DNA from 2 places in the Pseudomonas sp. HY13-MNA-CIBAN-0226 genome. Region 2 is predicted to be linked to the other one. Evidence: predicted binding sites of a transcription regulator. Region 2 holds the regulator's gene; the other holds the start of a gene.

The links. Region 2 encodes sigma-54, which starts transcription at its own class of promoters, with help from an activator protein. Its sites were predicted from a motif close to ANTGGCATNNANNTTGCTNT; they were not measured.
Region 1: the regulator sigma-54 is predicted to act here: its motif matches at 4,523-4,542, upstream of glnK (P-II family nitrogen regulator).

Annotation. Positions count from the first base shown of each region.
Region 1 covers NZ_JBEOPS010000001.1:390,901-396,752, forward strand. Annotated here, with positions in the region: gene xerC (tyrosine recombinase XerC) at 1-684, shown strand, start outside; gene AAEZ05_RS01810 (HAD family hydrolase) at 681-1,388, shown strand; gene sutA (dormancy-specific transcriptional regulator SutA) at 1,538-1,861, opposite strand; gene AAEZ05_RS01820 (secondary thiamine-phosphate synthase enzyme YjbQ) at 1,964-2,389, opposite strand; gene AAEZ05_RS01825 (ammonium transporter) at 2,604-3,941, opposite strand; gene glnK (P-II family nitrogen regulator) at 3,979-4,317, opposite strand; gene AAEZ05_RS01835 (accessory factor UbiK family protein) at 4,735-4,995, shown strand; gene AAEZ05_RS01840 (BRO-N domain-containing protein) at 5,393-5,852, shown strand, end outside.
Region 2 covers NZ_JBEOPS010000006.1:94,639-100,490, reverse strand. Annotated here, with positions in the region: gene AAEZ05_RS08475 (ZIP family metal transporter) at 1-323, shown strand, start outside; gene AAEZ05_RS08470 (HPr family phosphocarrier protein) at 404-679, opposite strand; gene rapZ (RNase adapter RapZ) at 695-1,552, opposite strand; gene ptsN (PTS IIA-like nitrogen regulatory protein PtsN) at 1,555-2,019, opposite strand; gene hpf (ribosome hibernation-promoting factor, HPF/YfiA family) at 2,032-2,340, opposite strand; gene AAEZ05_RS08450 (RNA polymerase factor sigma-54) at 2,415-3,908, opposite strand; gene lptB (LPS export ABC transporter ATP-binding protein) at 4,120-4,845, opposite strand; gene lptA (lipopolysaccharide transport periplasmic protein LptA) at 4,845-5,393, opposite strand; gene lptC (LPS export ABC transporter periplasmic protein LptC) at 5,380-5,852, opposite strand, start outside.

The DNA.
Region 1 (5,852 bases), on a different contig from region 2:
CTGCTGTCGGCAGTGCGCGGGCTCTATCACTACCTGAACCGCGAAGGGCTGTGCGATCACGACCCGGCCAATGGCCTGGCACCGCCCAAGGGCGAGCGTCGCCTGCCCAAGACCCTGGACACCGATCGGGCATTGCAACTGCTCGAGGGTGGGGTGGAAGATGATTTTCTGGCACGCCGCGATCAGGCGATCCTGGAGTTGTTCTACTCCTCCGGCCTGCGGCTGTCGGAGCTGACCGGGCTCAACCTCGATCAACTGGACCTGGCCGACGGCATGGTCCAGGTGCTCGGTAAAGGCAGCAAGACCCGACTCTTGCCCGTCGGCGCGAAAGCCCGTGAAGCGCTGGAGTTGTGGCTGCCATTGCGCGCCATGGCCAACCCCGCAGATGACGCGGTGTTTGTCAGCCAACAGGGCCGGCGCCTTGGTCCACGGGCGATTCAGGTTCGGGTGAAAGCCGCCGGTGAACGCGAGCTGGGGCAGAACCTGCACCCGCACATGCTGCGGCACTCCTTCGCCAGCCACCTGCTGGAGTCTTCGCAGGACCTGCGCGCCGTGCAGGAACTACTCGGCCACTCGGACATCAAGACCACCCAGATCTATACCCACCTGGACTTCCAGCACCTGGCGACGGTCTACGACAATGCCCACCCACGGGCCAAACGCATTAAGGGCGATGATTCATGACGATCCAATTGATCACTTTCGACCTCGACGACACCCTGTGGGACACCGCCCCGGTGATTGTCAGCGCCGAAGCCGTGTTGCGCCAATGGCTCACCGAACACGCGCCGAACCTGGGCGCAGTACCGGTCGAGCACTTGTGGGCAATTCGCGAGCGCATCCTGGGCAACGAACCCGGCCTCAAGCACCGCATCAGCGCCCTGCGCCGCCGTGTCCTGTTCCATGCACTGGAGGACGCTGGCTACACCCACGCAGAAGCCACTGATCTGGCTGACCAGAGTTTTGAAGTGTTTCTGCATGCGCGCCACCAGTTGGAAATCTTCCCCGAAGTAGCGCCGACCCTGGAGACGCTGGCCAGGCACTACGCCCTCGGGGTCGTGACCAATGGCAATGCCGACGTTCGACGGCTGGGGCTGGCGGATTATTTCAAGTTCGCCTTGTATGCCGAAGACATCGGCATCGCCAAGCCCGATGCGCGCCTGTTTCATGAGGCGCTGCAACGTGGAGGTGCGACGGCGCAGACCGCCGTGCACATCGGTGATCATCCGGGCGACGACATTGCCGGAGCACAACAGGCAGGACTGCGGGCCATCTGGTTCAACCCGGCGGGCAAGGCGTGGGAAGCCGAAAAGGCCCCGGACGCCGAAATCCGCAGCCTGACCGAATTACCGGCGTTGCTGGCGCGGTGGAGTGCGACAAAAATTTGAGGCGCGGCTGAAAAGATCGCAGCCTTCGGCAGCTCCTACAGGTGTACACAATAAAATGCAGGAGCTGCCGAAGGCTGCGATCTTTTGATTTTCAGGCATGAAAAAGCCCGCAGCGACGGCGGGCTTTTTCAGCAAGCAAGGGCAAGCGCCTAGATAGGCCGGCTGCCGTACTTGTTGTCAGGCTTCTTGGGAGGATCGGCGACCACATTGGCCTCCACTTCCTGCACCTTGCCGCCTTTGGCCAGGAACTCTTCCATGGCTTTGGCGAGCGCATCGCGCTCTTTGTTTTTCGCTTCGACGCTCGGCAGCTCATCGACCGAAACCGCAGCCTTGGCCTTGCCTTTGGCGGTCGGAACGGGCGTTTCACCGCCATCGTCTTCAGCGACGTCTTCCGCCGCTGCTTCCAGACCTTCTTCGGTTTCGTCGTCGTCGCCTACTTCGAGGTCGTCGTTTTCCAGATCATCGTCGCTCATGTTCTACCTCATGACTTGCGAAAAGCAGATTAGTTATAGCCCAGCTTTGCCGTCTGTCGACGGCTGCCAGAAAAAATTCAACCGCCATTGATGACCAATGGCTTATGCCCCTTCACCGTGCAAGGTGGCGAGGACTTTACGAGCACCACCATGATCACGGTGCTCGCCCAGATAAACGCCTTGCCAGGTTCCCAACGCCAGTCGGCCTGCCGAAACCGGCAAACTGAGCTGACAGCCGAGCACGCTGGCCTTGAAATGCGCCGGGAGGTCGTCCAGGCCTTCGTCGTTGTGCTCAAAGCCGTCTGTTCCTTGTGGGATCAGACGATTGAAAAATCGTTCGAAGTCGCGACGTACCGCCGGATCGGCGTTCTCGTTGATGGTCAACGACGCCGAGGTGTGCTGCAGCCACAAGTGCAACAGACCGACCCGACATGCCCTGATTTCAGGCAAACCGGCGAGTAACTCGTCTGTTACCAGATGAAAGCCCCGGGGCCTCGCCCGCAAGGTAATCAGAGTCTGTTGCCACATACAGTTCTCCGCACGTTCGGGGCGCATTCTAGCGCGCTCTGGGAAAAAACAAAGGCCCTAATATTCCTTCGTTGCTGTAAGCCATTGGCCGCACAAAATCGCTCGGTACAAAGGTAGCCAAAGCTCGAGGAAAAAACCTTTCAGCTTCCCTTCCAGTGACAAATCCGGGGCAAAAAAATGCCCGGCGAACCGGGCATTATTTTTTGCGCAAAACTTACAAGTTGTAGCCACGCTCGTTGTGCAGTGCCAGGTCGATACCCACCGCCTCTTCTTCCTCAGTCACTCGCAGACCCATGACGGCGTCCAGGACCTTGAGAATGATGTAGGTGATGATCGCGGTGTAGATCACTGTGAAGCCTACACCTTTGAGCTGGATCCAGACTTGTGCGCCGATATCGGTCACAGTGCCGAAACCACCCAGGGCCGGTGCGGCGAACACGCCGGTGAGGATCGCGCCGAGAATACCGCCGATACCGTGCACACCAAAGGCGTCCAGGGAGTCGTCGTAGCCGAGTTTGCGTTTCAGGGTGGTAGCGCAGAAGAAGCACACCACGCCAGCAGCCAGGCCGATCACCAGGGCACCCATCGGGCCCACGGTACCAGCGGCCGGAGTGACAGCCACCAGACCGGCTACCACACCCGAGGCAATACCCAATGCGCTAGGCTTGCCGTGGGTGACCCACTCGGCAAACATCCAGCCCAGGGCGGCGGCAGCGGTAGCGATCTGGGTAACCAGCATCGCCATGCCCGCAGTGCCGTTGGCAGCAGCCGCAGAGCCGGCGTTGAAGCCGAACCAGCCGACCCACAGCATCGCAGCACCCATCAGGGTGTAGCCGAGGTTGTGCGGAGCCATTGGCGTGGTCGGGAAACCTTTGCGCTTGCCCAGTACCAGGCAGCAGATCAGGCCAGCCACACCGGCGTTGATGTGCACCACGGTGCCGCCCGCGAAGTCGAGCACGCCCCAGTCCCACATCAGGCCGCCGTTGCCGGACCAGACCATGTGCGCGATCGGTGCATACACCAGGGTGAACCAGATGCCCATGAAGATCAGCATGGCGGAGAATTTCATCCGCTCTGCAAAAGCACCGACGATCAACGCAGGCGTGATGATGGCGAACGTCATCTGGAAGGTGATGAACACCGCCTCAGGGAACAGCGCCGCAGGACCGGTCAGGCTCGATGGCGTGACACCGGCGAGGAACGCCTTGCCCATGCCGCCGAAGAACGAGTTGAAGTTGACGACGCCCTGCTCCATGCCGGTGGTGTCGAACGCAATGCTGTAGCCATAAATGACCCACAGGATGCTGATCAGACCGGTAATGGCGAAGCACTGCATCATCACGGAAAGAATGTTTTTGGAGCGAACCATGCCGCCGTAGAACAGCGCGAGGCCGGGAATGGTCATGAACAGCACGAGGGCTGTCGAGGTCAGCATCCAGGCGGTGTCGCCGGAGTTGAGGACTGGGGCCGCCACTTCGTCTGCCGCCATAGCCAGGCTGGGCATTACGAGGGACAACAGGGCTCCTAGCCCTGCGAATTTACGCAGAGTCATATTGTTTTCTCCTGGGGCGTTGGGTTTGTGGCGGCTTTTAGATTGCGTCGGTATCGGTTTCGCCGGTACGGATGCGAATCGCCTGTTCCAGATTGACCACGAAGATCTTGCCGTCACCGATCTTGCCGGTGTTGGCTGCCTTGGTGATCGCCTCGATAACCCGATCAAGATCCTTGTCGTCAATGGCGACATCGATCTTCACCTTTGGCAGGAAATCGACCACGTATTCCGCGCCGCGATACAGCTCGGTGTGACCCTTCTGCCGACCGAAGCCTTTGACCTCAGTAACGGTAATGCCCTGCACGCCGATCTCGGACAAAGACTCGCGCACGTCGTCCAGTTTGAACGGCTTGATGATGGCAGTGACTAGCTTCATGAAAACTCTCTCCCGAATTGGTGGACTTGCCCCAGGAAAACAAACCCGACTCAAGTCTAAGCGCAGTGCCTGGCTTTGTAACGCATCGTCGGCCCTACCTGCCCGTCCGACGCCAGTTAACCGCTCCTGGCGAAACACTTCCCCGTTTCGCCCGGCGCACTGCATTCGTCACAGCGACTGCATCAGTGCATGGGTTACTAGGCTCTTAGCAGAAAGCTTGCCATCTCTTGAAAAGCGCCTGAATTCAACCCCTTGGCCGGGCATGCAGCCGAATGGGCAAAAAACATGCGACGTATACGCACAACAACGGTGCGATACCGTTCGTCCCTATGCGCGAAAACCGTGCATCCCCGTGCTCGGGATTGACTATAGACACTGCGTGATACACTGCTCGCCATTGTTTCCAGGACCTTTCCCATGCTCGCGCCCAAAGACTTCCTCGACGCCCTCACGGGTACCGCCTCGCGCCTTTTCAGCGGCGACACGCCATTGCCGAAAAGCGAAATCGAAAGCCAGTTCAAGGCATTGTTGCAGAGCGGCTTCAGCAAGCTGGAGCTGGTGAGCCGTGAAGAATTCGATAGCCAGATGGTCGTGCTGGCACGGACCCGGGCACGCCTGGAAAGCCTCGAAGCAAAAGTGGCCGAGATGGAAGCGAAGCTCAACCCGCCAGCCGAATAAACACCGCAAATCCCTGTGGGAGCGGGCATATTCGCGAAAAAGCCCGCCTCCCCTCCCAGCCCGGATCACCCGCTTGCGTAGGAGCTGCCGAAGGCTGCGATCTTTTGATCCCCAGGTTTGGCGACCTGCAAGCCAAAGGTGTACTACGATCCTCGACCCCAGTCATGGCGGTTGTGCGTGGGAGACCCTCGGGTCTGCCGGGTTCCTTTTGCTCCGGTTCGCCAACCCGCGCACAGCTGCCACCCATTCGTTTGGCGATGACGGCTGGCAGCCCATTGAGCAGATTTCAGATTGCGCCATACAACACGATCTCCTAAGCTCGCCTCTGCTGAACATTCAGCACTGGGTTTGGCGACCCGGAACGCATGCAGCCCGTTGAGTAAAAGGAGCTGTATCAATGAACTGCGATGAAGCTTATCTGCCCCCCCACGTCTTCACCCGCCACAAACGCCCTCTCCACGCCCTTCTGCTGGAAAACCAGCCTTGGTTCAGCGCCCGGGACCTCGGTAGATTAATAGGGATTTGTCTCAACGAACGTACCCTTCGTAAACTCGATCCCGACCAGCACCAGTACGCACAGATACTGTTCAATGGCAGCTTCGAAAACACGCTGCTGATCAGTGAATCCGGCGTCTACGCACTACTGATCTATCACTACTGCCCCGAGTACAGAAGCCTGCGCGAATGGCTGACTCACGACGTGGTACCCGCCCTTAGGGACGCCAGACAACCCGATAGCCCGGAACGTCCGACCCTGAGCCGGCTGATCTGGCCAGATATGTCCTTGAGTTTGCTGCACTGGAACAACCAGCCGTGGATTCGGCTGCAGGATGTGCCGCATCTGCTGCCTGATGAAG
Region 2 (5,852 bases):
GTATTGCGCTGCAGGATGTGCCGGAAGGGCTGGTGATTGCGCTGGTGTTGGCGGGGGCGGGGATGTCGAGGGTCAGGGCATTCCTGATCGGTGCCGCTTCAGGGTTGGTCGAGCCGGTTTTTGCGCTGCTGTGTGCGTGGCTGGTGAGCTTGGCCGAACTGCTATTGCCGCTTGGGCTGGCACTGGCGGCCGGGGCCATGTTGCTGGTGGTTACGCACGAAGTGATCCCCGAGTCGCGACGTCACGGTCACGACAAGCTGGCGAGCCTGGGGTTGCTGATTGGGTTTTGCTTGATGATGGTGATGGATACGGCGCTGGCTTGAAAATCAAAAGATCGCACAGGGTTCGTGTACCCCTGCAGGCGCTGCCGCAGGCTGCGATCTTTTGATCTTGACCTTGTTCTTTACTCGCCTTCGTCGAAGTAGTTGTTGATCAACGCTACCAGCGCATCCAGCGCTTCGTCCGCCTCTTCGCCTTCGGTACTCAAATGGATCTTGGTGCCCTTGCCAGCCGCCAGCATCATCATTGCCATGATGCTCTTGCCGTCCACCGTGGTTTCCGGCGTTCGTCCTACCCTGATGGTGCAATCCTTGAACTTTCCTGCGACCCCGACAAATTTCGCCGACGCGCGGGCATGCAGGCCCAGCTTGTTGATGATTTCAATTTCCAGAGCAGGCATCGCGATGTGAATCCTTTAGCTGAGGTCGCGGTGGCGGACCTGGACGTTCTTCAGGGATTGTTGCAGAACCTGGCCCAGACGTTCGGTCAGGTAGACGGAGCGGTGATGCCCGCCGGTGCAGCCAATGGCTATGGTGACATACGCGCGGTTGCTGGCAGCAAAGCGTGGAAGCCATTTGAGCAGGTAGGTGGAGATGTCCTGGAACATTTCCTCGACGTCCGGTTGCGCGGCCAGGTAGTCGGCTACCGGTTGATCGAGCCCGGATTGCTCGCGCAACTCTGGTTTCCAATAAGGGTTGGGCAGGCAGCGCACGTCGAACACCAGGTCGGCATCCACAGGCATGCCCCGCTTGAAGCCGAAAGACTCCACCAGGAACGCGGTGCCAGGCTCAGGCTGGTTCAACAGCCGCAGCTTGATGGTATCGCGCAACTGGTACAGGTTCAGGTTGGTGGTGTTGACCTTGAGGTCAGCCAGGTCGGCAATCGGACCCAGCAGATTGGACTCGTCCTGAATTGCCTCGGCGAGCGAGCGATTGGCATTGCTCAGCGGATGGCGGCGACGGGTTTCGGAAAACCGCTTGAGCAGGGTTTCTTCGTCGGCGTCCAGGTACAGCACGTCACACTTGATGTGACGGCTGCGCACTTCCTCCAGCAATTCCGGAAAACGGGACAGGTGGCTTGGCAGGTTGCGCGCGTCAATCGACACGGCCACCAGCGGTTGCGCGAGCTCGGTGTGGATCAGTGCTCGTTCGGCCAGCTCGGGCAAAAGCCCGGCGGGCAAGTTGTCGATGCAGTAGTACCCGCTGTCTTCAAGGACATCGAGCGCGGTACTTTTACCTGAGCCGGAGCGGCCGCTGACAATGATCAAGCGCATGATTAATGACCGTTCTGCTCGTCCAGGACAACCTGGTACAAGGCTTCATTGCTCGGGGCGCTGCGCAATTTTTCGCGCACTTCCTTGCGATCAAGCATGCTGGCAATCTGGCGCAAAAGCTCCAGGTGCGCATCGGTGGCGGCTTCCGGGACCAGCAACACGAACAGCAGGTCAACCGGAGCACCGTCGATGGCGTCGAAATCAATAGGGGCGTCGAGGTGCATCAGGGCGCTGACCGGCGAGGTACAGCCCTTGAGGCGACAGTGGGGGATGGCGATGCCGTTGCCAAAACCGGTCGAGCCGAGTTTTTCACGGGCGATCAGGGCCTCAAAGACATCTTGCATCTCCATATCCGGCACTTCGCGATGGATTAGGTTGGCAATTTGTTCGAGGGCTTTCTTTTTACTGCCGCCCGGCACGTTCACGAGGGAACGGCCGGGGGTCAGGATGCTTTCAAGTCGGATCATGAGTTGGGAGTGTTAACGACCGGTTGCGCCCTGGAGGAGGCTCTGGGTCTTTTCCTTATGCTTTTTGAGTTGGCGATCCAGCTTGTCGGTCAGCAGGTCGATGGCGGCATACATGTCCGTATGCTCGGCATTGGCGACCACTTCTCCGCCGGGGATATGCAGCGTGGCTTCGATTTTCTGCAGCAGCTTCTCGACGGTCATCGTGACTTGCACGTTGGTTATCTTGTCGAAATGCCTTTCCAATCGGGCGAGTTTTTCGCCGATGTAGGTGCGCAGGGGTTCGGTCACTTCCAGTTGGTGTCCACTGATGTTGACTTGCATACAGCTTCTCCTTCGTTGCCAGTGCATAAAGCGGTAGACCCGATGGTCTACCACTGGAACGCTGTGGCGTGGCTTTACATCAACCGCTTGCGTTCGCTCGAAGGCGCGATCCCAAGGGATTCGCGGTACTTGGCGACGGTGCGGCGAGCCACCTGAATGCCTTGTGCCTCCAGTAAACCAGCGATCTTGCTGTCACTCAACGGCTTTTTCTGATTTTCCGCTGCAACCAGTTTTTTGATGATCGCGCGGATCGCCGTGGACGAGCATTCACCGCCTTCCGAGGTGCTGACGTGACTTGAGAAAAAGTATTTCAGTTCATAAATACCCCGTGGGGTATGCATGAATTTTTGCGTGGTCACCCGGGAAATCGTCGATTCGTGCATGCCGACGGCTTCGGCGATGTCATGCAGTACCAGCGGCTTCATGGCTTCGTCGCCGTACTCCAGAAAACCCCGTTGATGCTCGACGATCTGGGTGGCAACTTTCATCAGGGTTTCGTTGCGGCTCTGCAGGCTCTTGATGAACCAGCGGGCTTCCTGCAACTGATTGCGCATGAAGGTGTTGTCCGCGCTGGTGTCAGCGCGACGCACAAACCCGGCGTACTGGGCGTTGACCCGCAATTTGGGCACCGACTCCTGGTTGAGTTCCACCAGCCAGCGCTCGTTGTCCTTGCGCACGATCACGTCCGGGACCACGTATTCGGCCTCGCTGGACTCGATCTGCGAGCCGGGTCGCGGGTTGAGGCTCTGCACCAGTTCGATCACCTGGCGCAGTTCATCTTCCTTGAGCTTCATGCGGCGCATCAGCTGGCTGTAGTCGCGGCTGCCCAGCAGGTCGATGTAGTCCGTGACCAGGCGCTTGGCTTCTGCGAGCCAGAGGGTCTTGGCGGGCAACTGGCGCAATTGCAGCAACAGGCATTCGCCGAGGTTTCGGGCAGCGATACCGGCCGGTTCGAATTGCTGGATGCGGTGCAGGACGGCTTCGATTTCGTCCAGCTCGATGTCCAGTTCCGGGTCGAAGGCTTCGAGAATTTCCTCGAGGGTTTCGTCCAGGTAGCCCTGATTGTTGATGCAGTCGATCAGGGTGACGGCGATCAGGCGGTCAGTGTCGGACATCGGGGCGAGGTTGAGCTGCCACAGCAGGTGGCTTTGCAGGCTTTCACCGGCCGACGTGCGGGTGGTGAAGTCCCACTCGTCATCATCGTTGCTGGGCAGGCTGCTGGCGCTGGTCTGGTAGACGTCTTCCCATGCAGTATCGACCGGCAGCTCGTTGGGAATGCGCTCGTTCCAGTCGCCTTCCTCAAGGTTGTCGACCGTTGGCGCGGTCTCCTGATAGGAGGGCTCCGAAACATCGGCGTTGGGCTGCTGCTCGGCTTTGTCGGCCAAGGGATCGGCGTTGTCGAAGTCGTCGCCGTCTTCCTGGCGTTCGAGCATCGGGTTGGACTCCAGCGCCTCCTGGATTTCCTGCTGCAGGTCCAGGGTCGACAATTGGAGCAGGCGGATGGCCTGTTGCAGCTGAGGTGTCATCGTCAGCTGCTGGCCCATTCTCAAGACTAGCGATGGTTTCATGGCAGGGGCTTAAACCTTATTCGCCGGCGCGCATGCGCCATCCACTACAGGGCGCCGAAGCGCCAAACGTAAGCAAATTATATGCCCGATTTTGCAGTGTTTGCCTAGAGCGCTGTAACAATAAAAAAGTATTGATTTTTCAAAGTGACAAGCGCTCGCGCGACTGGGCAGGCACCTCAGCGCTCGCGCGACTGGGCAGGCACCTCAGCGCTTACAGGCGGAACTCATGGCCCAGATACACTTCCTTGACCAGGTCGTTGGCCAGGATGGTCGCGGAGTCGCCCTCGGCAATCAGCTGGCCATCGTTGACGATGTAGGCTGTTTCGCAGATATCCAGGGTTTCGCGGACGTTGTGGTCGGTGATGAGTACACCAATGCCCTTGGCCTTCAGGTGATGGATAATCTGCTTGATATCGCCAACCGAGATCGGGTCCACGCCGGCGAAAGGTTCATCGAGGAGGATGAACTTCGGGTTGGTGGCCAGCGCCCGGGCAATTTCCACACGGCGTCGCTCGCCGCCCGACAGGCTCATGCCGAGGTTGTCGCGGATGTGGCTGATGTGGAATTCCTGCAGCAGGCTCTCCAGCTCCTTGCGGCGCCCGGCCTTGTCGAGTTCCTTGCGGGTCTCGAGGATGGCCATGATGTTATCGGCCACCGACAGTTTGCGGAAGATCGACGCTTCTTGCGGAAGATAGCCAATACCTGCCTTGGCGCGGCCGTGCATGGGCTGGTGACTGACATCCAGGTCGTCGATCAGCACGCGGCCCTGATCAGCCTGCACCAGGCCGACGATCATGTAGAAGCAAGTGGTCTTGCCGGCGCCGTTGGGGCCAAGAAGCCCGACGATCTGACCGCTGTCGATGGACAGGCTGACGTCACGCACGACCTGGCGGCTCTTGTAACTCTTGGCCAGATGCTGAGCTTTCAGAGTTGCCATTACTGGGCCTTCTGCTCGTCGGTTTTCTTTTTAGGCTGGATAACCATGTCGATTCGCGGGCGCGACTCGGTCACCTTGTTGCCCGTGGCGCGACCGGCGCTTGCCAGCTTCTTCACGGTGTCGTAGACGATTTTCTCGCCCTGGGTGACGTTGTTGTCCTTGTCGATGACCTTGGCTCGATCGATCAGCACGACGCGGTTCTGCGAGGCGTGATACTGGATCGTGACGCCATAGCCCTGGACAGGCTTGGCGTCGCCCTGGGTCTGCAATTGCTCGAAGTAAGCCAGGTTGCCCACGGAAGTCACCACGTCGATGTCGCCTGCCGGGGTGCGAGTGATGGTCACGGTGTTACCGGTCACCTTCATGGAGCCCTGGGTGATGATGACGTCGCCTTTGTAGGTGGCGATGCCGTTCTTGTCGTCCAGTTGGGCGTCGTCGGCCTGAATGCGGATAGGCTGCTCTTGATCGTTCGGCAGAGCCCAGGCGCTCACGCTTCCCAGTGCTGCGCCCAGGCTGAGCAAAATAGGGAGGGTTTTAACGAGCCTCATACTGTCCTCTTACGTTCGATAGCAGGTGTATCCTGCTTTCTTTCAAATACGCTTTCATTCCCGTGCCAGTCGACACGCCACCGGCGCCGTCGATTCTAACGGGTTGCTCCGTCTGCGCATATTGCTGCTTCGGGAACACGGTCATACGGGTGGTGGTAATCAGCGTCTTGCGGTTTTTCTCGTCGAAACGTGTGATACGCACCGAGTCGATCAGTTCCACTTCCGTACCATCCGGATTCACTTCACCGCGTTCGCTCTGTACATGCCAGGGAAACTCGGTGCCGCGGAACATGTTCAGGTCCGGGTTGGTCAGCAGCGTCACTTCAGTGGCTTTAAGGTGTTCGACCTTGTCCGACGTCATCTCGTACTGCAGCTTGCCATCGGGCAGGAACTGCACGCTGTGGGCGTTCAGGGCGTAATAGTCGATCGCCGTCTCATCGACGGCCACGGTCGGCTTGT